2 regions of the Isoptericola sp. NPDC060185 genome follow, and region 2 is predicted to be linked to the other one. Evidence: predicted binding sites of a transcription regulator. Region 2 holds the regulator's gene; the other holds the start of a gene.
The links. Region 2 encodes HspR, which represses chaperone genes until heat shock. Its sites were predicted from a motif close to AAGTTGAGTCNNNNNGACTCAACTT; they were not measured.

Region 1: the regulator HspR is predicted to act here: its motif matches at 9,657-9,681, upstream of ACFWDO_RS12260 (LppM family (lipo)protein).

Annotation. Positions count from the first base shown of each region.
Region 1 is NZ_JBHWYY010000032.1:33,608-44,514, forward strand. It holds gene ACFWDO_RS12210 (Na+/H+ antiporter subunit A) at 1-689, shown strand, start outside; gene ACFWDO_RS12215 (Na(+)/H(+) antiporter subunit C) at 686-1,174, shown strand; gene ACFWDO_RS12220 (Na+/H+ antiporter subunit D) at 1,174-2,766, shown strand; gene ACFWDO_RS12225 (Na+/H+ antiporter subunit E) at 2,763-3,383, shown strand; gene ACFWDO_RS12230 (monovalent cation/H+ antiporter complex subunit F) at 3,380-3,787, shown strand; gene mnhG (monovalent cation/H(+) antiporter subunit G) at 3,784-4,140, shown strand; gene ACFWDO_RS12240 (cation diffusion facilitator family transporter) at 4,164-5,261, shown strand; gene ACFWDO_RS12245 (methylated-DNA--[protein]-cysteine S-methyltransferase) at 5,294-5,830, opposite strand; gene ACFWDO_RS12250 (AlkA N-terminal domain-containing protein) at 5,904-7,553, opposite strand; gene ACFWDO_RS12255 (alpha/beta hydrolase) at 7,587-8,474, opposite strand; gene ACFWDO_RS12260 (LppM family (lipo)protein) at 8,467-9,594, opposite strand; gene clpB (ATP-dependent chaperone ClpB) at 9,731-10,907, shown strand, end outside.
Region 2 is NZ_JBHWYY010000004.1:78,325-89,231, forward strand. It holds gene ACFWDO_RS02775 (sigma-70 family RNA polymerase sigma factor) at 1-710, opposite strand, end outside; gene ACFWDO_RS02780 (hypothetical protein) at 937-1,713, shown strand; gene ACFWDO_RS02785 (DUF1540 domain-containing protein) at 1,726-2,034, opposite strand; gene ACFWDO_RS02790 (heat shock protein transcriptional repressor HspR) at 2,216-2,641, opposite strand; gene ACFWDO_RS02795 (DnaJ C-terminal domain-containing protein) at 2,754-3,755, opposite strand; gene grpE (nucleotide exchange factor GrpE) at 3,875-4,495, opposite strand; gene dnaK (molecular chaperone DnaK) at 4,492-6,375, opposite strand; gene ACFWDO_RS02810 (cold-shock protein) at 6,588-7,574, opposite strand; gene ACFWDO_RS02815 (DoxX family protein) at 7,751-8,104, shown strand; gene ACFWDO_RS02820 (flavin reductase family protein) at 8,118-8,768, opposite strand; gene ACFWDO_RS02825 (GNAT family N-acetyltransferase) at 8,812-9,288, opposite strand; gene ACFWDO_RS02830 (histidine phosphatase family protein) at 9,393-10,073, opposite strand; gene ACFWDO_RS02835 (GrpB family protein) at 10,166-10,714, shown strand; gene ACFWDO_RS02840 (response regulator) at 10,768-10,907, opposite strand, start outside.

The sequences.
Region 1 (10,907 bases), on a different contig from region 2:
ACACCGTGGGCGAGATCTCCGTGCTGCTCGTCGCAGCCACCGGCGTCGCGTCGCTCATCTTCCTGCGCCAGCGCAGCGGGGAGGTGCTGCGCCTGTCCCGCGTGGACGAGGTCAGTCAGTCCGACCCGCACACGCGCCGCGTGTGGCTCGCCGCCGGCTCCACGCTGGAGCCCGAGCGCCGGTCCGTGATGTTCGAGGTCATCACCCGCGTCATCTTCCACGCCATGATCGTGTTCGCCCTGTTCCTGCTGTTCAGCGGGCACAACGCACCGGGCGGCGGCTTCGCCGCGGGGCTCGTCGTGGGCATCGCGTTCGCGGTGCGCTACCTCGCGGGCGGCCGGTACGAGCTCGGCGAGGCCGCGCCCGTGAACCCCGGCGTGCTGCTGGGCACCGGCCTGTTCCTGTCCGCCGGCGTGGGCCTCGCGACGCTCGTCGGAGGCCAGGAGGTGCTGCAGAGCACGATCGTCAACATGCATTTCCCGGTGCTCGGGGACGTGCACCTCGTGACCTCGCTGTTCTTCGACATCGGCGTGATGCTCGTGGTCGTCGGGCTGGTCCTCGACCTGCTGCGCACGCTCGGGGCCGAGATCGACCGGCAGGACCCGCGGCCCGCGCGCACGGTGGTCGTCGGCGAGGTCGAGGCGCCGCCCGCGAACGGCGACGCCCCGCACGAGGAGGCCGCCCGATGATCGTCCTCGAGAACACCCCGCCGGCCATCCTGGTGCTGGCCATCGGCGTCCTCTTCGCCACCGGCGTCTACCTGCTGCTGGAGCGCCCCCTGACGCGCGTGCTGCTCGGCTTCGTGCTCATCGGCAACGGCGTGAACCTCATGCTGCTGGTCATGGGCGGGCGCTCCGGGGCGTCGCCGATCATCGGCAACGCCCCGGACGGCGTGCGCATGAGCGACCCGCTCGCGCAGGCCATGGTGCTCACCTCGATCGTCATCACGCTGGCCCTCACCGCGTTCGTGCTGGCCATGGCCTACCGGTCGTGGCAGCTGCACGGCCACGACGAGGTCGCGGACGACGTCGAGGACCGCCGCGTCGCCCGGCACGCCGCGCTCAACGCCCCCGCGTTCGAGGACGCCGACGACACCGAGCCCGACCAGACCCTCGACGAGGAAGCGGCGGACGTGCACGACGACGTCGACGACAAGGACGAGGAGCGCCCGTGATGCCCTGGTCCGTCGAGACGCTCGTCCCGCTGCCCGTCATGCTGCCGCTCTTCGCGGCGGGGCTGACGCTCGCCCTGCACCGGTACGCCCGCGTGCAGCGCATCATCAGCGTCACGGCCCTGTCCGCCGCGCTCGCCGCGTCCCTCGGGCTGCTGTTCGCGGCCGACTCCGGCCCCATCGTCGTCGAGGTCGGCAACTGGGCGGTGCCCGTCGGGATCGACCTGGTGGCCGACCGCATCTCGGCCGTGATGCTCACGGTCTCGTTCGTGATGCTGCTGTGCGTGCTCCTGTACTCCCTGGGGCAGGGCGTGCCCGAGGGGGAGGACGACCCGGGCACCACGCGCGGCGACCGGATCCCCGTCGCGATCTTCCACCCGACGTTCCTCATCCTGGCGGCGGGCGTCGCGAACGCGTTCCTCACGGGCGACCTGTTCAACCTGTACGTCGGCTTCGAGATCCTGCTCGCGTCGTCGGCGGTGCTGCTCACCCTCGGTGGCACGGCCGAGCGCATCCGCGCGGGGTCGGTCTACATGATCGTGACGCTGGTGTCCTCCACGCTGTTCCTCACCGCCATCGCGCTGATCTACGGCGCTACCGGCACGGTGAACATGGCGCAGCTCGCCGAGCGGCTGCCGGAGATCGACCCGACCGTGCGCACCGCTCTGCAGCTCCTGCTGCTGCTCGCCTTCGGGATCAAGGCCGCGATCTTCCCGCTGTCCGCATGGCTGCCGGACTCCTACCCGACGGCGCCCGCGCCCGTCACCGCCGTGTTCGCGGGGCTGCTCACCAAGGTGGGCGTGTACTCCATCCTGCGCACGCAGACGCTGCTGTTCCCGGACAACCCCACCGTGGACCAGGTGCTCATGGTGCTGGCGCTGCTCACGATGGTCATCGGCATCCTGGGCGCCGTGGCGCAGAACGACGTCAAACGCCTGCTGTCGTTCACCCTGGTCAGCCACATCGGCTACATGATCTTCGGCATCGCGCTCGCCACCGAGGCGGGCACGGCCGCGGCCATCTACTACGTGGTGCACCACATCTCCGTCCAGACGGCGCTGTTCCTCGTCGTGGGCCTCGTGGAGTGGCGGGGTGGCTCGACGTCGCTCGACCGGCTCGGCGGCCTCGCCAAGCTCGCGCCCGGGCTGGCCGTGCTGTTCTTCGTGCCCGCGCTCAACCTGGCCGGCATCCCGCCGCTGTCCGGGTTCCTCGGCAAGGTCGGGCTGCTCACCGAGGGCGCGCGCGTCGACACCGGCCTGGCGTGGGTGCTGGTCGTGGGGTCCGTCGTGACGTCGCTGCTCACGCTCTACGCCGTCGTCAAGGCGTGGAACAAGGCGTTCTGGCAGGCCCCGTCGGAGGAGATCGAGTCCGACGTGCCGCTGCCGCGCGGGATGGTGCTGCCCACGGGCGCGCTCGTCGCGTTCGGGCTGCTGCTCACCGTCGCGGCGGGCCCGCTGTACGGGTACGCGGAGCGCGCCGCGACGGCGTCGATGGACGGCCACACGTACGTCGACGCCGTCTTCCCCGGCGGCGCCGACCGCGGCCAGGGCGAGTCGGTCGCCGGGAACGGCGGCCGCGAGGGAGGCGGCAGATGAGCCCCCGGCCGCGCCGGCCCGGGCTGCTGCGCCGGCTGGGCTCGCAGTGGCACGCCCTCGCGCTCCTCACCCTCATCTGGGTGCTGCTGTGGGGCGACCTGTCCTGGGCCAACGTCATCGCCGGCGCCCTGATCGCGGCCGTCGTGGTCACGCTGTTCCCGCTGCCGAACATCTCCATGCAGGGCACCGTGCGGCCGTGGCCCACCGCCGTCCTCGTGGGGCGGTTCGTGGCCGACCTGTTCCTCGCGTCCTTCGAGGTCGCGTGGACGGCGATCAAGCCCGGCCCGACGCCGCACGGAGCCATCGTCGCCGTCCGGCTGCGCAACCCCGAGGACGCGTACCTCACGATCACTGCCGTGATGTCGTCGCTGGTGCCGGGGTCGCTCGTCGTCGAGGCGCGGCGCAGCACGGGCGTCGTCTACCTGCACGTGCTCGACATCGACGGGGCCGGCGGGCCCGAGACGGTGCGTCGTGACACGCTCGCGCTGGAGGAGCGCGTGCTGCGCGCCTTCGCCAGCCGCACCGTCCTGACCCGGTGCGGGCTGGGTTCCGATGCCGACGCCCCGACCCCGGCCGCGGGGGCCGGCGATCCCGGACGAGGGGAGGGGGACGCATGATCCTCGCAGCCGTGATCGCGGCGGCCGTGCTCGTGGCCGTCGCCGCGCTGCTCGCGCTGGTCCGCGTGGAGCGCGGGCCCTCGATGCTCGACCGTGCCGTCGCGCTGGACGCCCTCACCATCACGCTCGTCGGCGCCATCGCCATCGAGGCGTTCTGGTCGCGCCGCACGGAGACCATCCCCATCCTCGTCGCGCTGTCCATGGTCGGCTTCGTCGGCTCGGTGACGATGGCGCGGTTCGCCGCGAAAGAGCCGGAGGGCGAGGGCCGCGTGCGCTCGCGGGAGGAGGTCGCCGCCCAGGCGCGCGACGTCGACGTGCCCCGTGGTGAGCGCCGCGGCGAGCAGCGGGGCGGCGCGCGCGACGTCGACCCGGACGCCGAGGACGAGGGAGGTGGCGCGCGATGACCCAGGTCGAGCCCGGGCTGTGGACGACGATCGCCGACTCCCTCGCGGTCGTGTGCCTGCTCGCGGGGGCGTTCCTCACCCTCGCCGCGGGCGTGGGCCTGACCCGCTTCCCGTCCCTGCTGGCGCGCATGCACACCGTGACCAAGCCGCAGGTGCTGGGGCTGATGCTCATGCTCACGGCGCTCGCGCTGCGGGTGCGCAGCTGGTCGGCCGTCGCGATGCTCGTGCTGGTCGTGGCGTTCCAGGTCATCACGTCGCCCGTCGCGGCACACATGGTGGGCCGGGCCGGCTTCCGCACCGGCAAGGTCGACCCGGAGGACCTGCGGCCCAACGAGTTCGGCGAGCCCGACTGACGCTCGGCTGGTAGACCGGGCGCATGGCACCCGCCGAGTCCGACACCCCGCCCGAGCCGGACCCCTCCGCCGCACCCGACGCGCTCACGCACCCCGGCGCATCCGACCCGTTCGACGCGCTCTCGCACCCGGCCGACCCGGAGCCGGACGCCGCGCCGCCGCACCCGGGCGTCAGCCCGCGCGTCGTGCAGGACGCCCACGGCGGCGAGAGCACGCTCACGGTGGTCATCGCGTTCTTCGCGAACGCCGTCGTCGCCGCGGCGAAGACCGCCGCCGCCGTGATCACCGGGTCCGCGTCGATGCTGGCAGAGGCCGTGCACTCCTGGGCCGACACCGGCAACGAGATCTTCCTGCTCGTGGCCGACCGGCGGTCCCGCCGGCCCGCCGACCCCCTCCACCCGCTGGGGTTCGGCCGGGAGGCGTACGTCTGGTCGATGTTCGCCGCGATCGGCCTGTTCGCCGTCGGCGCCGGCGTGTCCATCACGCACGGCATCCAGGAGCTGGTGCACCCGGAGCCCGCGAGCGACTTCGGCGTCGCCTACGTCGTCCTCGCCGTCGCGTTCGTGCTCGAGGGCGTGTCGTTCCTGCAGGCCAGCCGGCAGGCGCGCGCCGAGGCGAAGAAGGCGGAGCACGACGTGCTGCACCACGTGCTGGTCACGTCCGACCCGACCCTGCGCGCCGTCTTCGCCGAGGACGCCGCCGCGCTGATCGGCCTGGTCGTCGCGTTCGCGGGGGTGCTCGCGCACCAGCTCACCGGGTCGCCCGTGCCGGACGCCGTCGGGTCGATCGTCGTCGGCGTCGTCCTCGCCGTCGTGTCCCTCGTGCTCGTGGACCGCAACCGCCGGTTCCTCGTCGGCGAGGCCGCGCGGCCCGAGACCCGCTCCGCCGTGCTGGCGCACCTCGTCACCCTGCCGCAGGTGGAGCGCGTGACGTACCTGCGGATGGAGTACGTGGGGCCGCGGTCGCTGTACCTCGTGGCCAGCGTGGACCTGGCCGGCAACGAGCCCGAGTCGACCGTCGCGCGGCGGCTCGACGACCTCGAGCGCGCCGCGACGCAGGTGCCCGTCATCGCCGGGGCCGTGTTCACCGTGTCGACGCCGGAGGAACCGTCGCTGGCGTGACGGCTCCTCCGGCGCGGGCCCGGGCTGCGGGCTCAGCCCGCGTGCCGGGCCTCGTGGGCCAGCAGGCTCCGCTTGACGTCGAGGCCGTAGCGGAAGCCGCCGAGGGTGCCGTCCGTGCGCAGCACGCGGTGGCACGGCACGAACAGGGCGGCCGCGTTCATCGCGCACGCGCCGGCGGCGGCGCGCACGGCGGCGGGCCGGCCGGAGAGCTCCGCGTAGCGGGTGTACGTGACCGGGTCGCCGGCGTCGACCGTGCGCAGCACGTCCCACGCGTGGGCGCGGTAGGGCCCGGAAACCTGGCGCACGGCGACGTCGTCGATCGCGTGCACGTCGCCCGCGTAGTACGCGCGCACCGCCGCGACGGCGGGCGCGACGGCCGCGTCGTCCTCGGCCACGGGGACCGTCTCGGAAGGGCGGACGTCGGGGTGGGTGAGGCCGATCAGCGCGTCGGCGTCGGTGGTCCAGCCGGACGCCAGCACCGTGCCGTCCGGCTCGACGACGACGGTGAACGGCCCGTCGGGGGTGGTCAGCGTGGTGGTGCGGGCGGACGTGGTGGTGCTCGTAGACATGGTTCCTCCGTGAGGTCGTGCCGAACAGGCAGCTGATGTCGGAAAGGGGCCGGAGAGCGGCCGAATACGGTGCCTACTGCCTGGTCGGCGGGAGGGCGGCGCGCCACAGGTGCATGGCGGCGTACGACCGCCAGGGCGCCCACCGCTCCGCGCGGACGGCGAGGGCGCGCGACCGGGCGGCGCGCGGGGCGTCGTCACCCGCGCCGGGCAGGACGATCCCGGCGGCGGCCGCGCCCGCGAGGAGGGCGACATCGCCGTCGAGCCAGGCGTCCGGGTCGCGCAGCACGCGCATCGCGACGTACGCCGCGGTCCAGGGGCCGATGCCGCGGCGGGCGACGAGCGCGGCGCGCAGGCTGTCGCCGTCGTCGCCCACACCCACGGCCAGGGAGCCGTCGTCGAGCGCGCGGGCCGAGTCCGTCACGGTGGCCAGCGACCGGGCGGGCAGCCGCAGGTGGTCGGCCGCCGACGCCGCGACCTGCGCGGGCGTGGGGAACAGGCGGGTGAGGCCGGGCACGGCCGAGTCGTACGTCGTGCCGGCGCCCGCGGCCAGCCGGCTCAGGTGCGTGCGCGCGGCGGCGACGCTGATCTGCTGCCCGACGATGGCGCGCACCACGATCTCGTGCGGGTCCACCGTGCCCGGCACGCGCAGCCCGGGGGTGCGCGCGACGAGGGGCGCGAGGGCCGCGTCGTCGGCGAGCGTGGCGTCGACGGCGGCCGGGTCCGAGTCGAGGTCGAGCAGGCGGCGCAGGCGCGTCACCGCCACGGAGACGTCCGCGGCCGACGAGAGCTCCAGCCGCACCGCGACCCGCCCCGGCCCGACGCCCGGCCCCGCGACGACCTCCGCCGCGCCCGGCCCGTGGGGCAGGGCGAGGGTGCGGGCGTAGCGCACGTCGTCGCCGGACAGGTCGGCGACCTCCACGCCGTCGACGGCACGGGCGGCGAGGAACGCCACGACTCCGCGGCCGTCGAACGGCTCGCGGACGGGCAGCTCGAGGTCGAGGCGAACCCGCGCGACGTCGCAGCCGCGCTCACCTTCCAGCAAGCGATCTGTCGCGGCATCGGGCCCCGTGGCGCGGGAGATCGCTTGGTGGAAGGCAGGGTCGGGACGTGCGCGACGGCGGGCGCGGGCGCGCAGGTCGCTCGGCGTCGTGTCGAAGACCTCCGCCACGGTGTCGTTGAACTGCCGGATCGAGCCGAAGCCGGCGGCGAACGCGACGTCCGCGAGCGGCAGGTCCGTCCCGACCACCAGGCTGCGCGCGGTCTGCGCCCGCTGCGCACGGGCGAGGGCGAGCGGCCCGGCGCCGAGCTCGGCGGACAGCATCCGGTGCACGTGCCGCGCGCTGTACCCCAGCCGGGCGGCGAGCCCGTCCGTGCCCTCACGGTCGACGACGCCGTCGGCGATGAGCCGCATCGCGCGCCCCGCGAGGTCGTGCCGCAGGTCCCATGCCGGCGTGCCGGGCGCCGCCTCGGGCAGGCACCGCTTGCAGGCGCGGTACCCGGCCTCGTGCGCCGCCGCCGACGTCAGGTAGAACGTGACGTTCTCCGGCTTCGGCGTGCGGGCGGGGCACGACGGCCGGCAGTAGATCCCGGTGGTCCGCACGGCCGTGAAGAACTGGCCGTCGAACCGGGTGTCGCGGGCCGCGATCGCCCGGTACCGCTCCGCGAAGTCCTGCGCGGTGGGGGCCGCCGGCGTCGGGGTCTCGGGCCGGGCTGTCGTCGTCATGCCCCCATCCTCACGCGCGCCCCCGACGTCCGGCTAGCGGGAATCGGACACGGCGGCGCGCTCGCGGATGTGCACGACGTCGAGCACGGAGTCCGTGGTCACCAGCTCGTCGTGCCACGACCGCGCCGGGCCGGACCGGTCGGACGCCAGCACGAGCACCGGGATCGTGAGGTCCAGCCCGCGGGCCACCCGGTGGTGCGCGCGACGCACGGAGCGCAGCCAGCCGGCGCGGACGGGGAAGCCGGCGTGCGGCTTCCAGGCCAGGTCGTAGTCCCACTCGCCGCCGGTCTCGCGGTGCAGCGCCGCGCCGTAGTGCTCGCCGAGGGAGCCCACCGGCAGCCGCGGCGCGAACCGTCCGACGACGTCGATCGCCCAGGTCGCCGGCCCACGCATCAGCCAGGTCTCGTTGAGCTCGAGCCACGGGCTGTTGAGCACCAGCGCGTCCGCCCGGCCGGGGCGGGCGTTCGCCCACAGCGGCGCGACCAGGCCCCCCGTCGAGTGCCCGAGCACCACCAGCCGCTCGTGGCCCGCGGCGCGCACGGCGGCGGCCGCGGCGTCGAGATCCTGGGCGTACAGGGCGAGGTCGTCCACGAGGTTCGGGTCGCGCCCGGCGGCGACGTGCGCGGCGAGCGCCCGCCCGTGGCCGCGCAGGTCGACGGCGTAGAACGCGTGCCCCCGCGCGGCGACGGCGCGCGCGACGTGCGGGTGGAAGAAGTAGTCGACGAAGCCGTGCACGTACAGCACCGCGGTGCGGGCCGGCGGAGCCCCGGGCGTGGCCGGGTCGGGCGTGGACGGGACGTGGCGGACCAGGACCGCCTCCGCACCGCCGGGCAGCGCGAGGGTGCGCTCCTGGAACTCCGGGCCGAGGACGTCCTCGCGCCACGCCCCCGCGGGGCCCGGCGCGGACGGTGCGTCAGGCACCCGGCGTCGGGTCGGTCGGGCGCGCCGGCCCCGGAGTCGTGCCGGGGTCGTCGGTGCCGGGGTCGTCACTGCCGGGCTCGTCGGTCTCGGGCTCGTCGGGCCGGGGCTCGCCGGACGACGGCGCGGTGCCGCGCTCGGCGGCGCCGTGCTCCCGGCGGTAGGCGTCCTCCTCGCCGGGGCGGCCGGGCTCCAGCGGCTCGGCGACGGGTCCGGTCGACGGGCCGGCCGGGGGAGCGGGCTCGGGGGCCGCCTCCGGCTCCAGCGGCTCGGCGACGGGTCCGGTCGTGGGTCCGGTCGGGGGCTCGGTCGGGGGCTCGGTGGTCGCGCCGCCGAAGACCTGCTCCTCCGGCGTGGGGCCGGCCGCGGGGACGGCGCCGGGCGTCGTCTCCGCGGCGAACGCGGCGTCTCCGGTCGCGGTCCCGGTGACCGGGGCGGGCCGGCGGTTGTTCCGCACGACGAACCACACGACGAGCCCGATGACGACCAGCCCGACGACCAGCCCGACGATCCACCACGGGAACCCGTTGTCGGCCTCGGCCGAGCCGACGGCGTGGATCTCGGTCTTCTCGCCGACCTGTGGCGTCCAGGTGACGGTGGTGCCGTCGATGGCGCCGGTGGCGTCGCTGACCGCCCCGGGGAAGGTGATCGCGAGGCGTACGTCGAAGGCGTCCTGCACCTTCTGCGGCAGCGACTTGAGCTGGTCGGCGCCCTGGGCGAGGTCCAGGGTGCCGTCGACCACGTAGTCGTCGCCGTCGCGCGTGATGCTCAGGTCCTCGCCGCCCTCGCCGGAGATCTGGTCGATCGGCGCGTCCGTGAAGGTGTACTTGGTGCCGGTGTAGTCGTCGTCGGACCACGGCTCCTGGGACGCGCCCTCGGGCAGGTTCTGCGACAGCTCCCCGCCGGCCTGCTTCCACAGCTCGCCGGGCTCCATCCCCATCGTCTCGGCGAGGCTGTTGGAGACGGCCATGATCATGGTGCCGGAGACGGTGTCGTCCTCCGAGAGCGTCATGTCCATGTCGACCTTCATGCAGCCGGCGAGGGCGAGGAGGCCGACGGCGGCGAGCAGGGCCGCGATCGCTGTGCGGAGGCGGCGCACGGGGCCGCGGGCTGGAGTGGTCACCGGCCCAGCATCCCGCAGCACCGGGGTGTGAGCCACCGGGCATGCCGAGCGGCTTGCGAGCAAAGTTGAGCGGAATAGACTCAACTTTGGCGACGTTCCCCAGAAAGACGTTTTCCCTCGTCATCCCGGAGGTCCCATGGACATCAAGCTCACGACCATGTCGCAGCAGGCGCTCGGCGACGCCGTCCAGTCGGCGTCGGCCGCGGGCAACCCCCAGCTCGAGCCGGTGCACCTGCTGCAGGCGCTGCTCCAGCAGTCGGGCGGTGTCGCCGTCGGCCTGCTCGACGCCGTCGGCGCAGGCGCGCAGCAGATCGGGCAGCGCGCCCGTGCCGCCCTGGTGGCCCTGCCGCAGGTGAGCGGCAGCGCCGTCGCCCAGCCCTCGCCGTCGCGCGCCATGAGCGCCGTGCTCGAGAACGCGGGCAAGGAGGCCGAGGCGCTCGGCGACGAGTACGTCTCGACCGAGCACCTGCTCATCGCTCTCGCCGCCGGTCAGTCCGCCGCGGCCCAGGCGCTCACCGAGGCGGGCGCCACCGCCGACGCGCTGCGCGCCGCCCTGCCCGCCGTCCGCGGCTCGTCCCGCGTGACCAGCCCCAACCCCGAGGGCACCTACAAGGCGCTGGAGCAGTACGGCAGCGACCTCACGCAGCGCGCCCGCGACGGCAAGCTCGACCCGGTCATCGGTCGGGACTCGGAGATCCGCCGCGTCGTGCAGGTGCTGAGCCGCCGCACCAAGAACAACCCCGTGCTCATCGGCGAGCCCGGCGTCGGGAAGACCGCCGTCGTCGAGGGCCTGGCCCAGCGCATCGTCGCGGGCGACGTCCCCACGTCGCTGCAGGGCAAGCGCCTCGTCGCGCTCGACCTGGCCGGCATGGTCGCGGGCGCTAAGTACCGCGGCGAGTTCGAGGAGCGGCTCAAGGCCGTCCTCGAGGAGATCACCGCGTCGGACGGCGAGGTCGTCACCTTCATCGACGAGCTGCACACCGTCGTCGGCGCGGGCGCCGGCGGCGAGGGCGCCATGGACGCGGGCAACATGCTCAAGCCCATGCTCGCCCGCGGCGAGCTGCGCCTGGTCGGCGCCACGACCCTCGACGAGTACCGCGAGCACATCGAGAAGGACCCGGCCCTCGAGCGGCGCTTCCAGCAGGTGTTCGTCGGCGAGCCGTCCGTGGAGGACACGGTCGCGATCCTGCGCGGGCTCAAGGAGCGGTACGAGGCGCACCACAAGGTGACGATCGCGGACTCTGCGCTCGTCGCCGCCGCCGCGCTGTCCGACCGGTACATCACCGGCCGCCAGCTGCCCGACAAGGCGATCG
Region 2 (10,907 bases):
AGGGCGCGGCACTCGCCGCACGACTCCAGGTGGGTGTCGACCTTGGCGACCTCGCGCCGCGCCAGCCCGCCGCGCACGTACGCCCCCAGCAGCGGGTTCACCGCGCGGCACCCGTCGGTCGGCGCGTGCGTGAGGTGCTCCTGCAGGTAGCCGACCCGCAGCCCCTCGCGGGCGCGGTAGGCGAGGGCCGAGACGCCGTTGGGGGTCAGCCCGAGGATGGGCGCCACCTCCGCCGGGGTGCGCCCCTCGATCTCCGTGTACCAGAGCACGGCCTGCCAGCGCTCCGGCAGCGCCTGGTAGGCGTTCTTCACGACGGAGCGCTCGAAGCCCTCGAGGGTGGGGACGTCGGTGGAGTCGGCCAGCCCGAGCGCGGCCTCGAAGGTGCCGTCGTCGGCCGTGGGCCGGGTCCGCCGCACGCCGCGCGCCAGGTCGGCGGCGAGGCGTCGCACGACCGTCAGCAGGTAGGCCCGGAACGTGGCGTCGGGGCCGCCGCCGTGCTGCAGCACGTCGAGCACGCGGTGGAACGCCTCGGACACCAGGTCGTCCGCGTCGGCCGCGGAGCGCACGTACTGCCGGGCGACGGCACGGGCCGCGGGCACGTGCCGCACGTACAGGGCACCGAACGCCTCGAGGTCGCCTCCGCGCACGTCGAGGATCAGCTCGGCGTCGCTGCGCGCCGAGTCGTCCGACCCCACGTAGACGTCCGTCATCGCCGCCCTCGCTCTGGCTTTCGGCGCGCCGTCGGATGCCCGACGCGACTCACGTACCTTACGTGCGTTCAGCCTCTGGTCGGCGGGTGAACTTCCTCAAGAAAGGAGCAGGAAAACCGCAGGATTCCGTGCCTCGGGCAGCGGAAAGAGCATACCCGGTATGCCATGCCCGGTGAAAATGCCGCACAACTGCGTCATGATGGCTGTTCATGGGGGTCCCATCATCATGAACCGGTCCACGAGCGGGCCGCCGGACGCGCCCGAGCTTCCCTCGGACGTCCTCGACCGCTGGCGCGCGACGAGCCTCGCCGAGGTGTGGCTGCGCCCCGACGACTGGTACCACCCCGCCGTCGACGCGCTGGTCGAGGCGTTCGACGAGCGGCGCTCCCCGCACGCCGCCGCCCACCGCCTGGGCTCCGCGCGGGGCCGCGCGGGCGTGGGGCTGGGCGAGACCCTGGACGACGTCGAGTGCCTGTACCGCGCCACCGGCTGCGAACCCGACCCGGACGCGATCCGCGCGGTGGCCGTCGGCTGGGTCCGCGGGCGCGACACCGAACCGGCCCTCGGGGGCGTGCGCGACCCCGGCACCGGGCTCCCCACGCGCGAGTACCTCGCCGAGCGGCTGCGGGAGACCTACGGCGCCGCCGTGGGCGCCGAGGACGGCGTGCCGGCCACGCACTGCCTCGTCGTCGTCGACGTCGCCGTGGACGGGCTCGCCCCGTGGGACCGGGCCGCGCGGTCCGCGACCGTGGGCCGCGCCCTGGAGCAGATCTTCGGGGAGGGGCACCCGATGGCGGCCCTGACGGACGGCGTCTTCGCCGTGCTGGCGCGGCGCGACACGGGCGTCCCCGACCTCGCGAAGTCCACGCGCAGCGTCGTGGAGCGCAACGCCGCGCTCATGGGGCTCGGGGACGCGCTGCGGCGCCCCACCCGCGTGTGGGTGGAGCGCCTGCCGACGACGCACGCCGCCGCCGCGCAGCTGCTGGCGCAGCTCGCCCGCTGACAGGTCGGGCGGTCAGGACTGCGCGTAGGTGAGGCAGTCGGCGTGGTTCACGTCGTCCTGGCCCGGCCCGACGCGGATCGCGGCGGCGGCGCACTCGAGCTCGTGGTTGTGCACGCAGTCGCCGCGCTGGCACGCCCCCACGTGGGCGACGACCTTCTCCAGGCCGCCCTTGGCGCTCAGCGGGATGAACGTGGCGCACGACGCGTCACCGGAGTGCCCGGCGATCGTGACGGCGCCGGCGTGGCAGCCGTGGTCGTGGTTGTAGCCGCAGCCCTCGACGGTGCACTCGGTGACCTCGGGCATCTCCATCAGCGTGCTCATGGTGCGCTCCTCGCCGCTCGACGCCGGCTCTCGCCGCCTTCGACCACGATATTCCTCGCGCACGGAAATGCACAGTGAATGCGAGAGGGAATTCACGTCTGCACAAATAAGGAATGCCTTACCCATTGCCCTCACGAATGGGTTCCCGCGAATTAGCGAAGAATTGCGTTGCGGAAAGTCGTCAGCCGCGGCGGTGCGGACGCCACAGCACCAGCGCCCCCTCCTCGGCCTCCAGCTCCGACCGCTCGACGCGGCGGACGCGCTGCCCTCGCCGCACGACGACGACGTCGCCCGAGGTCCCGGCGGTGAACACCCGGCCCCCGGGCTGCATCGCGAGCGCGGCCAACCTGGCCTCGAGCTGCGCCACGTGCTCCTGCAGGTCGAGGATGCGCCGGATGCCGGCGAGGTTGATCCCCTCGACCTGCGCGAGCCGCTGGACCTCCAGCAGCCGGGAGACGTCCCGCTGCGAGTAGCGCCGGCCGCGCCCCGCGGTGCGGCGCGGCGTCACGAGGCCGAGGCGGTCGTACTGCCGCAGCGTCTGCGGGTGCATCCCCGCCAGCCGGGCCGCCTGCGACACGGTCAGCACCGGGGCGTCCTCGGCAACCATCGCTACCTCCCTCGCTCGGCGTCCGTCGCGCGGAGGAGCATCGCTCCGCCGCGCGCTGCACTCGTCATTCCGCCGCGCGCTGCACTCGTCATTCCGCCGCGCGCTGCACTCGTCATTCCGCCGCGCGTTGCGCGAGGCCGGCGCGGACGTCCTCGTGGTCGCTCTCGGCGGCGAACGCCTCGAGCGCCTCCTTCGCCTTGCGGCTGAGCTTCTGCGGCACCGTCACCTGGACGGTGACCAGCAGGTCGCCCTGCGTCTTCGCGGTCTTCACGCCGCGGCCCTTGACCCGCAGCACCCGGCCCGACGGCGTGCCCGCCGGGACCTTCAGCCGCACCGTGCCGCCGTCGAGCGTCGGCACCTCGAGGGTCGTGCCCAGCGCGGCCTCCGCGAACGTCACGGGCACGGACATGCGCAGGTTGGCGCCGTCGAGCGTGAACACGGGATGCGGCGCGACGTGCACGGTGACCACGAGGTCGCCCGCGTCGCCGCCGCCCGCGCCCGGCCGGCCCTTGCCGCGGATACGGAGCTTGCGGCCGTCGTTCACGCCTGCCGGGATCTTCGTCTTGACCTTGCGGCCGTCCACCGTGAACTCCACGGTGGCGCCCTCCACGGCCGTGCGGAACGGCAGCGTGGTCTCCGCCGCGACGTCCGGGCCCTTCTGCGGCGCGGTGAAGCCGGCGCGCTGCCGGCCGGCGGCGCGGAAGCCGCCCTGGCCGCCGAGCATCGAGCTGAGGATGTCCTCGAAGCCTCCGGACCCGCCCTGCGGGTACTGCGTGTAGCGCGCGTTCGGTGCGCCCTGGCCGCCGAACATCGAGCCGAAGACGTCCTCGAAGCCGTTGCCGCCGCCGCCGGGGCCCGCGGCGAACCGCGCCCCGCCGCCCGCCATCGCGCGGACGGCGTCGTACTGCTGGCGCTGCTCGGTGTCCGAGAGCACCGCGTACGCCTCGCCGATCTCCTTGAACTTGGCCTCGGCCGATGCGTCCCCCGGGTTCTGGTCCGGGTGGTACTGGCGGGCGAGCTTGCGGTACGCCTTCTTGATGGCCGCGTCGTCCGCGTCCTTGGGGACGCCGAGAGCGGAGTAGAAGTCCTTCTCGATCCAGTCCTGACCTGTCACGACGCCCCCTTCCTGGTCATGCTCGTGATCTCATCATCCTCGTCGAACGGGTCCGGGCGGGCCACGCCGAACGCTCGGCATGCCCCACCCGGACCACGGTGTCCTTCAGCGGCCCGGCGTCACTCGGGGCCGACGACGCCCACACGGGCGGCGCGGACCACCTTCTCGCCGATCCGGTAGCCGGGCTCCACCACCAGGCTGACGGTCGTGGCCGCGACGTCCGGGTCGACGTTGTGCATGAGCGCCTCGTGCACCGTGGGGTCGAACTCCTCCCCCACCTGGCCGAACCGCTCGATGCCGAACTTCGCCAGCGACGCGTCGAGCTTCTCCGCGATGGCCGCCATGGGCCCGGTGAGCTCGGCGTGCTGCTTGGCGCGCTCGATGTCGTCGAGCACCGGCAGCAGCGCGACCAGCACGTCCTGCGTGCCCTGCGTGCGCGCCACCTCCTGGTCGCGCAGCGACCGGTTGCGGTAGTTCGTGAACGACGCCCGCTCCCGCTGCAGCGCATCCAGGTGCTCGGCCGCCTCGGCCTTGGCCTTGAGGACCTCGGCGCTCTCGGCGGCCTCGCCCTCGGGCTCGAAGTCGAGTGCCGCGAGCGGGTCGGTGCTCTCGCCCTCGCCGCCGGCCGCCGACTCCCGGGCCTCCCCCGACTCGGGGTCGACCTTGCGCTTGTCGGTGAAGTGGAAGGGGGCGTCCCCCGAGCCCTCGGGCTCGGGGGTCCCCTGCGGGTTCTCCGTCACTTCTTGTCGTCCTCGTCGTCGACGATCTCGGCGTCGACCACGTCCTCGTCGGGGGCGGAGGTCGCGCCCGCGGCCGCGGCCGCGTCGTCCTCGGCCGCCGCGGTGTCACCCGCGGCCTGCTCCTGCTCGGCCGTGGCGTAGAGCGCCTGGCCGATCTTCTGCGAGGAGGCGCCGAGCTTCTCGTACGCGGACTTCACGGCGTCGGCGTCCTCGCCCTCCAGGGCGGTCTTGACGGCGGCGACGTCCGCCTCGACCTCGGTGACGACCTCGGCGGGGAGCTTGTCGCGGTTGTCCGCGATCTGCTTCTCCATCGAGTACGCGAAGGCCTCGGCCTGGTTGCGGGTCTCGGCCTCCTCGCGACGCTTCTTGTCCTCGGCCGCGTGCTCCTCGGCGTCCTTCACCATGCGGTCGATGTCCTCCTTGGGGAGGGCCGACCCGCCGGTGATCTTCATCGACTGCTCGGTGCCCGTGCCGCGGTCCTTGGCGGACACGTGCACGATGCCGTTCGCGTCGATGTCGAAGGTGACCTCGATCTGCGGGACGCCGCGGGGCGCCGGGGCGATGCCGGTGAGCTCGAACGTGCCCAGCGGCTTGTTGTCGCGGGTGAACTCGCGCTCGCCCTGGAAGACCTGGATCGCGACGGACGGCTGGTTGTCCTCCGCCGTCGAGAAGATCTCGCTGCGCTTGGTCGGGATGGCCGTGTTGCGCTCGATGAGCTTGGTCATCACGCCGCCCTTGGTCTCGATGCCGAGGGACAGCGGGGTCACGTCGATGAGCAGCACGTCCTTGCGCTCGCCGCCGATGACGCCGGCCTGCAGGGCCGCGCCCACGGCGACGACCTCGTCCGGGTTGACGCCCTTGTTGGGCTCGCGTCCGCCGGTGAGCTCCTTGACGACCTCGGTCACGGCGGGCATGCGGGTGGAGCCACCCACGAGCACGACGTGGTCGATGTCGGACACGGAGATGCCCGCGTCGCGGATCACCGCGTGGAACGGCGCCTTGGTGCGGTCGATGAGGTCCTGCGTCATCTGCTGGAACTGGGCGCGCGTGAGCTTCTCGTCCAGGTGGACGGGGCCGTTCTCGCTCATCGACAGGTACTGCATCGAGATGGTGGTGCTCGTCGCGGACGAGAGCTCCTTCTTGGCCTGCTCGGCCGCCTCGCGCAGACGCTGCAGGGCGATCTTGTCCTTCGACAGGTCGACGCCCGCGCTGTTCTTCACCTGCTTGATGAGGTGGTCCACGATGCGCTGGTCCCAGTCGTCGCCGCCGAGGCGGTTGTCGCCGGACGTGGCGCGCACCTGGATGGTGGAGAAGTCGTCCTCGTCCTTGCCGACCTCGAGGAGCGAGACGTCGAAGGTGCCGCCGCCCAGGTCGAAGACCAGGATGAGCTCGTCCTCCTTGCCCTTCTCCAGGCCGTAGGCGAGGGCCGCCGCGGTGGGCTCGTTGACGATGCGCGTCACGTTGAGGCCCGCGATCTGGCCGGCGTCCTTGGTCGCCTGGCGCTCGGCGTCGTTGAAGTACGCCGGGACGGTGATGACCGCGTCGGTGACGGGCTCGCCCAGGTACTCCTCGGCGTCGCGCTTGAGCTTGCCGAGCACACGCGCGGAGATCTCCTGCGCGGTGTACTTCTTGTCGTCGATCTCGACCGACCAGTCGGTGCCCATGTGGCGCTTGACCGACGAGATGGTGCGGTCGACGTTGGTGACCGCCTGGCGCTTGGCCACCTCACCGACGAGGACCTCGCCGGTCTTGGAGAACGCGACGACGGACGGCGTCGTGCGCGACCCCTCCGCGTTCGCGATGACGGTGGGCTCGCCGCCCTCCAGGACGGCGACCACCGAGTTGGTGGTACCCAGGTCGATACCGACTGCTCGAGCCATGTGTGCTGCCTCCATGCGTACGTCCGGGCGCCTCTGCGCCCGAGGTTGAGTCAACTGCACTCAACGTAAATCTCGGCGTCCCCGCCTCGCAAACCGCAGGCGCCAAAGTTGAGTCTGCATGGCTCAACCTTGCTCAGGGCGTCGATATTCCCGCAGGCAGCCCCCGCTGTTCGCCGTGAGCGAACAGCGGGGGCTGAGGGGCAGTCGCAGGGTCAGACGAGCTCGACGCCGTCGGCCTGAGGGCCCCGGTCGCTCTGGCGCACCTTGAAGCGGACCCGGTCGCCCTCCTCGAGGAACTCGACGTCGCGCACGACCGACACGTGCACGAACAGGTCCTCGCCCCCGGCGTCGGGCGTGATGAAGCCGAACCCGCGGTCCGCGTCGTAGCGCGCGACGGTGCCCTCGCCGCCGCGCACCGGCCCGCCGGCCGGGCGGCCCGAGCGCCCCCGGTCCGAGCGGCCGTGGTCCCGACCGTGATCCGCGCGACCGCGGTCCCGGCCGTGGTCCGAGCGGCCGCGGTCGGCCCCGCGCACGCCGGAGCCGCGCACGAGCCGCACGTCGCGGGCGTTCGGCCCCTTGTCGCCGTCGACGACGTCGTAGGTCACCCGCGCGCCCTCGGGCAGCGAGGTCAGCCCCGGGCCGAGCGCGTTGACGTGGACGAAGAGGTCGCCGCCGCCCGCGTCCGGGGCGATGAACCCGAAGCCCTTGGTGTCGTCGAACCAGGACACGGTGCCGTCCGCGCCGTCCGAGGCCGCCCGAGCGGACTCCGACGCGAGCGGCAGCAGGTGGTCCGCCTGCGGCCCCTTCTCCCCCTCGACGACGAGGAACGCCACGCGCTGCCCCTCCGACACCACGCCGCCGCCCACGATGGCCGAGCTGTGCAGGAAGATCTCCTGGCCACCGTCCTCGGGCGTGACGAAGCCGTACCCCTTGGCCGGCTCGTACCAGCTCACGGTGCCGAGCACGCCCAGGGGTGCGTCGGCGGCCCGGTCGCCCGTGACGCGGACGCGCCGCGCCTGGGGGCCGCGGTCGCCCTCGCCGACCTCGAACTCGACGGCCTGCCCCTCGCGGAGCTGCTTCGGCCCGTCCCCGCCGACGATCTCGGAGGCGTGCACGAACAGGTCCTCCTCGTCGTTCCCGAGGTCGATGAAACCGAACCCTCGGTCGGCGTCGAACCATCGGACTGTTCCCTGGGGCACGTCAAACTCCTCGTCTCGACTGACTTCTCCTCCCCAGTGTCCCCCGGCGGGGCCGTCGACAGGCGGTTCGGGCGGCCCTCGGGGACGCGGCGCCCGTCACACCCGCGCCGCCCGCCTCGTCGTACCGACGACCCGGGCACGACGCCCGGGCACGACGACGGAGGGAGCGGGTGCGCATGGACACGGCCGCCGTGGTGGTGACGATCCTCGGAGCGGTGATCAACGGGGCGGCCGCCGCCTTCTACCTGGCCGGGCACGAGTACCCGCGCAGCCAGGCGGACATGAAGGGCATCCCGCGCCGGTACGTGCCGATGCTCGGGATGCTGCTCGCGGCTGGCGCCGTCGGGCTGCTGGTCGGGTTCGCGCTGCCGCTCGTGGGCGTCCTCGCCGCGGGCGGCCTGGTCCTGTACTTCGTGGGGGCGATCGTCGCCCACCTGCGGGTGGGCTCCCACCACGTCGTGGGCGCGATCGTGTTCCTCGCCGTCGCGGCCGCCGCGTTGACGCTGGGGCTCCTGGCGGGCAGCGCCTGACCGCGCGGACCCGTCAGCGGCGCCGGGTGCGCCCGAGGCGGGGCCCGGTGCCGAAGTACTCGCGGAACACGTAGAGCGCGGGCGACCAGGCGTCCGTGTCGACGTGCCCGGTGCCGGTGTCCACGACGGCGCGGTCCGCGTGGACCGCCCGGACGTAGACCTCGACGATGCGGAAGTCGTCGCCGTCGGGGCCCTTCGGCGCGTGGATCGCCTGCACCTCCGCCTCGCACTGGATGGCGCACTCGGCGATGCGCGGCGGGCGCACCACCGTGGAGGGCTGCGGGGTGAAGCCGCCGGGGGTCCACTTGTCACCGCTGCTGCGGAACCGGCCCCGCTTGTGCGGCGGGAGCGGGTCGCTGCCGCTCAGCAGCGCGATCTCCTCCACCTGCGACCAGCGCTCGGCGTGCGGGAAGTTCACGACGCACTGGCCCTCGCGCTCGAGGTTGGCGAGCGTCTGCGACGCGGCGCCCCAGCCCAGCACGATCGTGCGCCCCAGCGTCCACGCCGACGACATCGGCCCGATGTTCGTCGACCCGTCGGGACCGGTGGTGGTGACCAGCGCGATCGGGGTGCCGACGTACAGCACCGGGGGGTCGATGGGCACGTGCGACGACGAGGCCTCGTCGGGCACGGTGTCGTGCGCCGCGGCGCTGGTCGGGCTCATGGCCCCATCGTCGGGGCGGGACGCTTCGGTCCCCGCCGAACCGTCAGAGCGGCTTGCGCATCTGCTGCGTGACGACGGCGTACCCGGAGGAGTCGTACAGCGCCATGGCGGTCGCGTTGCGGCCGTGGACGTTCAGCTCCAGCGCGGTGGCGCCGGCTTCCCGGGCCGCGTCCTCCGTGGCCGTCAGGAGCGCGCGGCCGAAGCCCTGGCCTCGCCGCGGCTCCAGCACCTCGATGTCGTAGAGGAACGCCACCCCCGGCAGGCAGTGCGGCGGGTCCAGCGCCACCCAGGCGCGGCCGACCGGCTCGCCGTCCGCGTCCACCCCGACCCGCACGAGCATCCCCTCGGTGGCGAGCCCCCGCGGGAGCAGGGCCGCGCTCTCCTCGCGGGCGCGGCGCACCGACCCCTCCCACGGCCACCGTCCGGCGGCGACCTGCTCCGCGGCGTACCCCTCGGCCAGGTCGTCCTGCCACTCGTCGAACTCGGCCTCGGTCATCGGGCGGAGCGTCACCGTCGTCATGGACGCATGCTGGCACACCGCGGGTCCCACGGGCCGACGTAGTACCCGGTGACCGATCCGGGCCCGGAAGCGTCACCGGGTACTACGTCAACGGCCACGCCTGGTCAGTCGTCGACGGCCTCGCCGGTGGGGTCGTTCGCAACCACCGCGTCGAGGCGCTCGCCGCCGACGGGCTCGCGGTGCCACTCGACGAGGCGCCAGCCGGAGGCCGGGTCGCCCTCGACCTCGATGAGGCCGGTGTTCGCGAGCGGGGTGTGCGCCAGCTCGTCGACGTCGAGCCCGCGCACCCGGGCGCCGGACCACGACCGGATCGCCGCGCCGTGCGAGACGGCGAGGACGACGCCGTGGCCGCGGTCGGTACGGTCGGCCACGCCCGCGAGCGCGGCGACGGCGTCGTCGAAGCGGGTGAGGAACGCGTCGCCGTCGGGCCCGCCGGGCATGCGACGGGACCGGTCGCCGCGCGACCAGGCGAACACGGTCTCCAGGTAAGTGTGGTGGTCGGCGAGGTCCGCGGACATCTCCAGGGAGCCCGCCTCGATCTCGCGCAGCCCGTCGAGGACGGTGGGGCGCAGGGCGCGGTCGTCGGCCAGCGGCTGGGCGGTGAGGGTGGTGCGTAGCAGCGTCGAGACGGCGAGGGCGTCGATGCGCCGCCCCTCCAGCGCGCGGGGGACGGCGGCGGCCTGCTGCTCCCCGAGCGGGGTGAGCCGCGGCCCGGGGGCACCGGTGTCGAGCAGGCCGGCCACGTTGGCGGGGGTCTGTCCGTGTCGCAGGAGGAGGAGGCGCATGGTCCTACCCTCTCCTACCCTGGCCGACCCGCCGCCGTCGCGGGGACCGCGCCGCCCGCCGGCCGGACGACCGCGCCTGCGAGGATGACCGGGTGCCGATCACCGTGGTCCCCTCGTCCCCCGACTGGCCCGCCGCGTTCGAGGGCGTCGCGGCCGCGCTGCGGGCGGCGCTCGCCGGGGTGCCGACGGCCGTCGTCGAGCACGTCGGCTCGACCTCCGTGCCCGGCCTGGCGGCGAAGCCGGTCCTCGACGTCGACGTGATCGTCCCTGCCGAGGACGTCGCCGCCGCGGTGCGGGCGCTCGAGGGCGTGGGGTACGCCCACGCCGGCGACCTGGGCCTGCCCGGCCGCGAGGCGATGGACGCGCCCGACGACGACCCCGCCCGGCACGTCTACGTCTGCGCGGCCGGGACGCTCCACGTGCGCAACCACCTCGCCGTCCGGGACGTGCTGCGGCGCCGCGCCGACCTGCGCGACGAGTACGGCGCGGTGAAGGCCGCGCTCGCCGCCGACCCCACGATGGACATCGACCGGTACGTCGCCGGCAAGTCGGCCGTGCTGCAGAAGGTCCTCGCCGAGTCGGACCTCACGCCGGGCGAGCTGCGCGAGATCCTCGGCACCAACGACCCCGGCATCGACTGACCCCGGCATCGACGACCCGTCCGCCTGACGGCGCGCTGCGCCGCGGCCGCGCCTCAGCGCAGCCGGTAGCGCCGCTCGGGCCGGCCCGCGGTGCCGTAGTTGAGGCGCACGGCGGCGCGCCCCGTCGTCGCGAAGTGCTCCAGGTAGCGACGCGCGCTGACGCGGCTGACGCCGATCTCGTCGGCGCACTCGG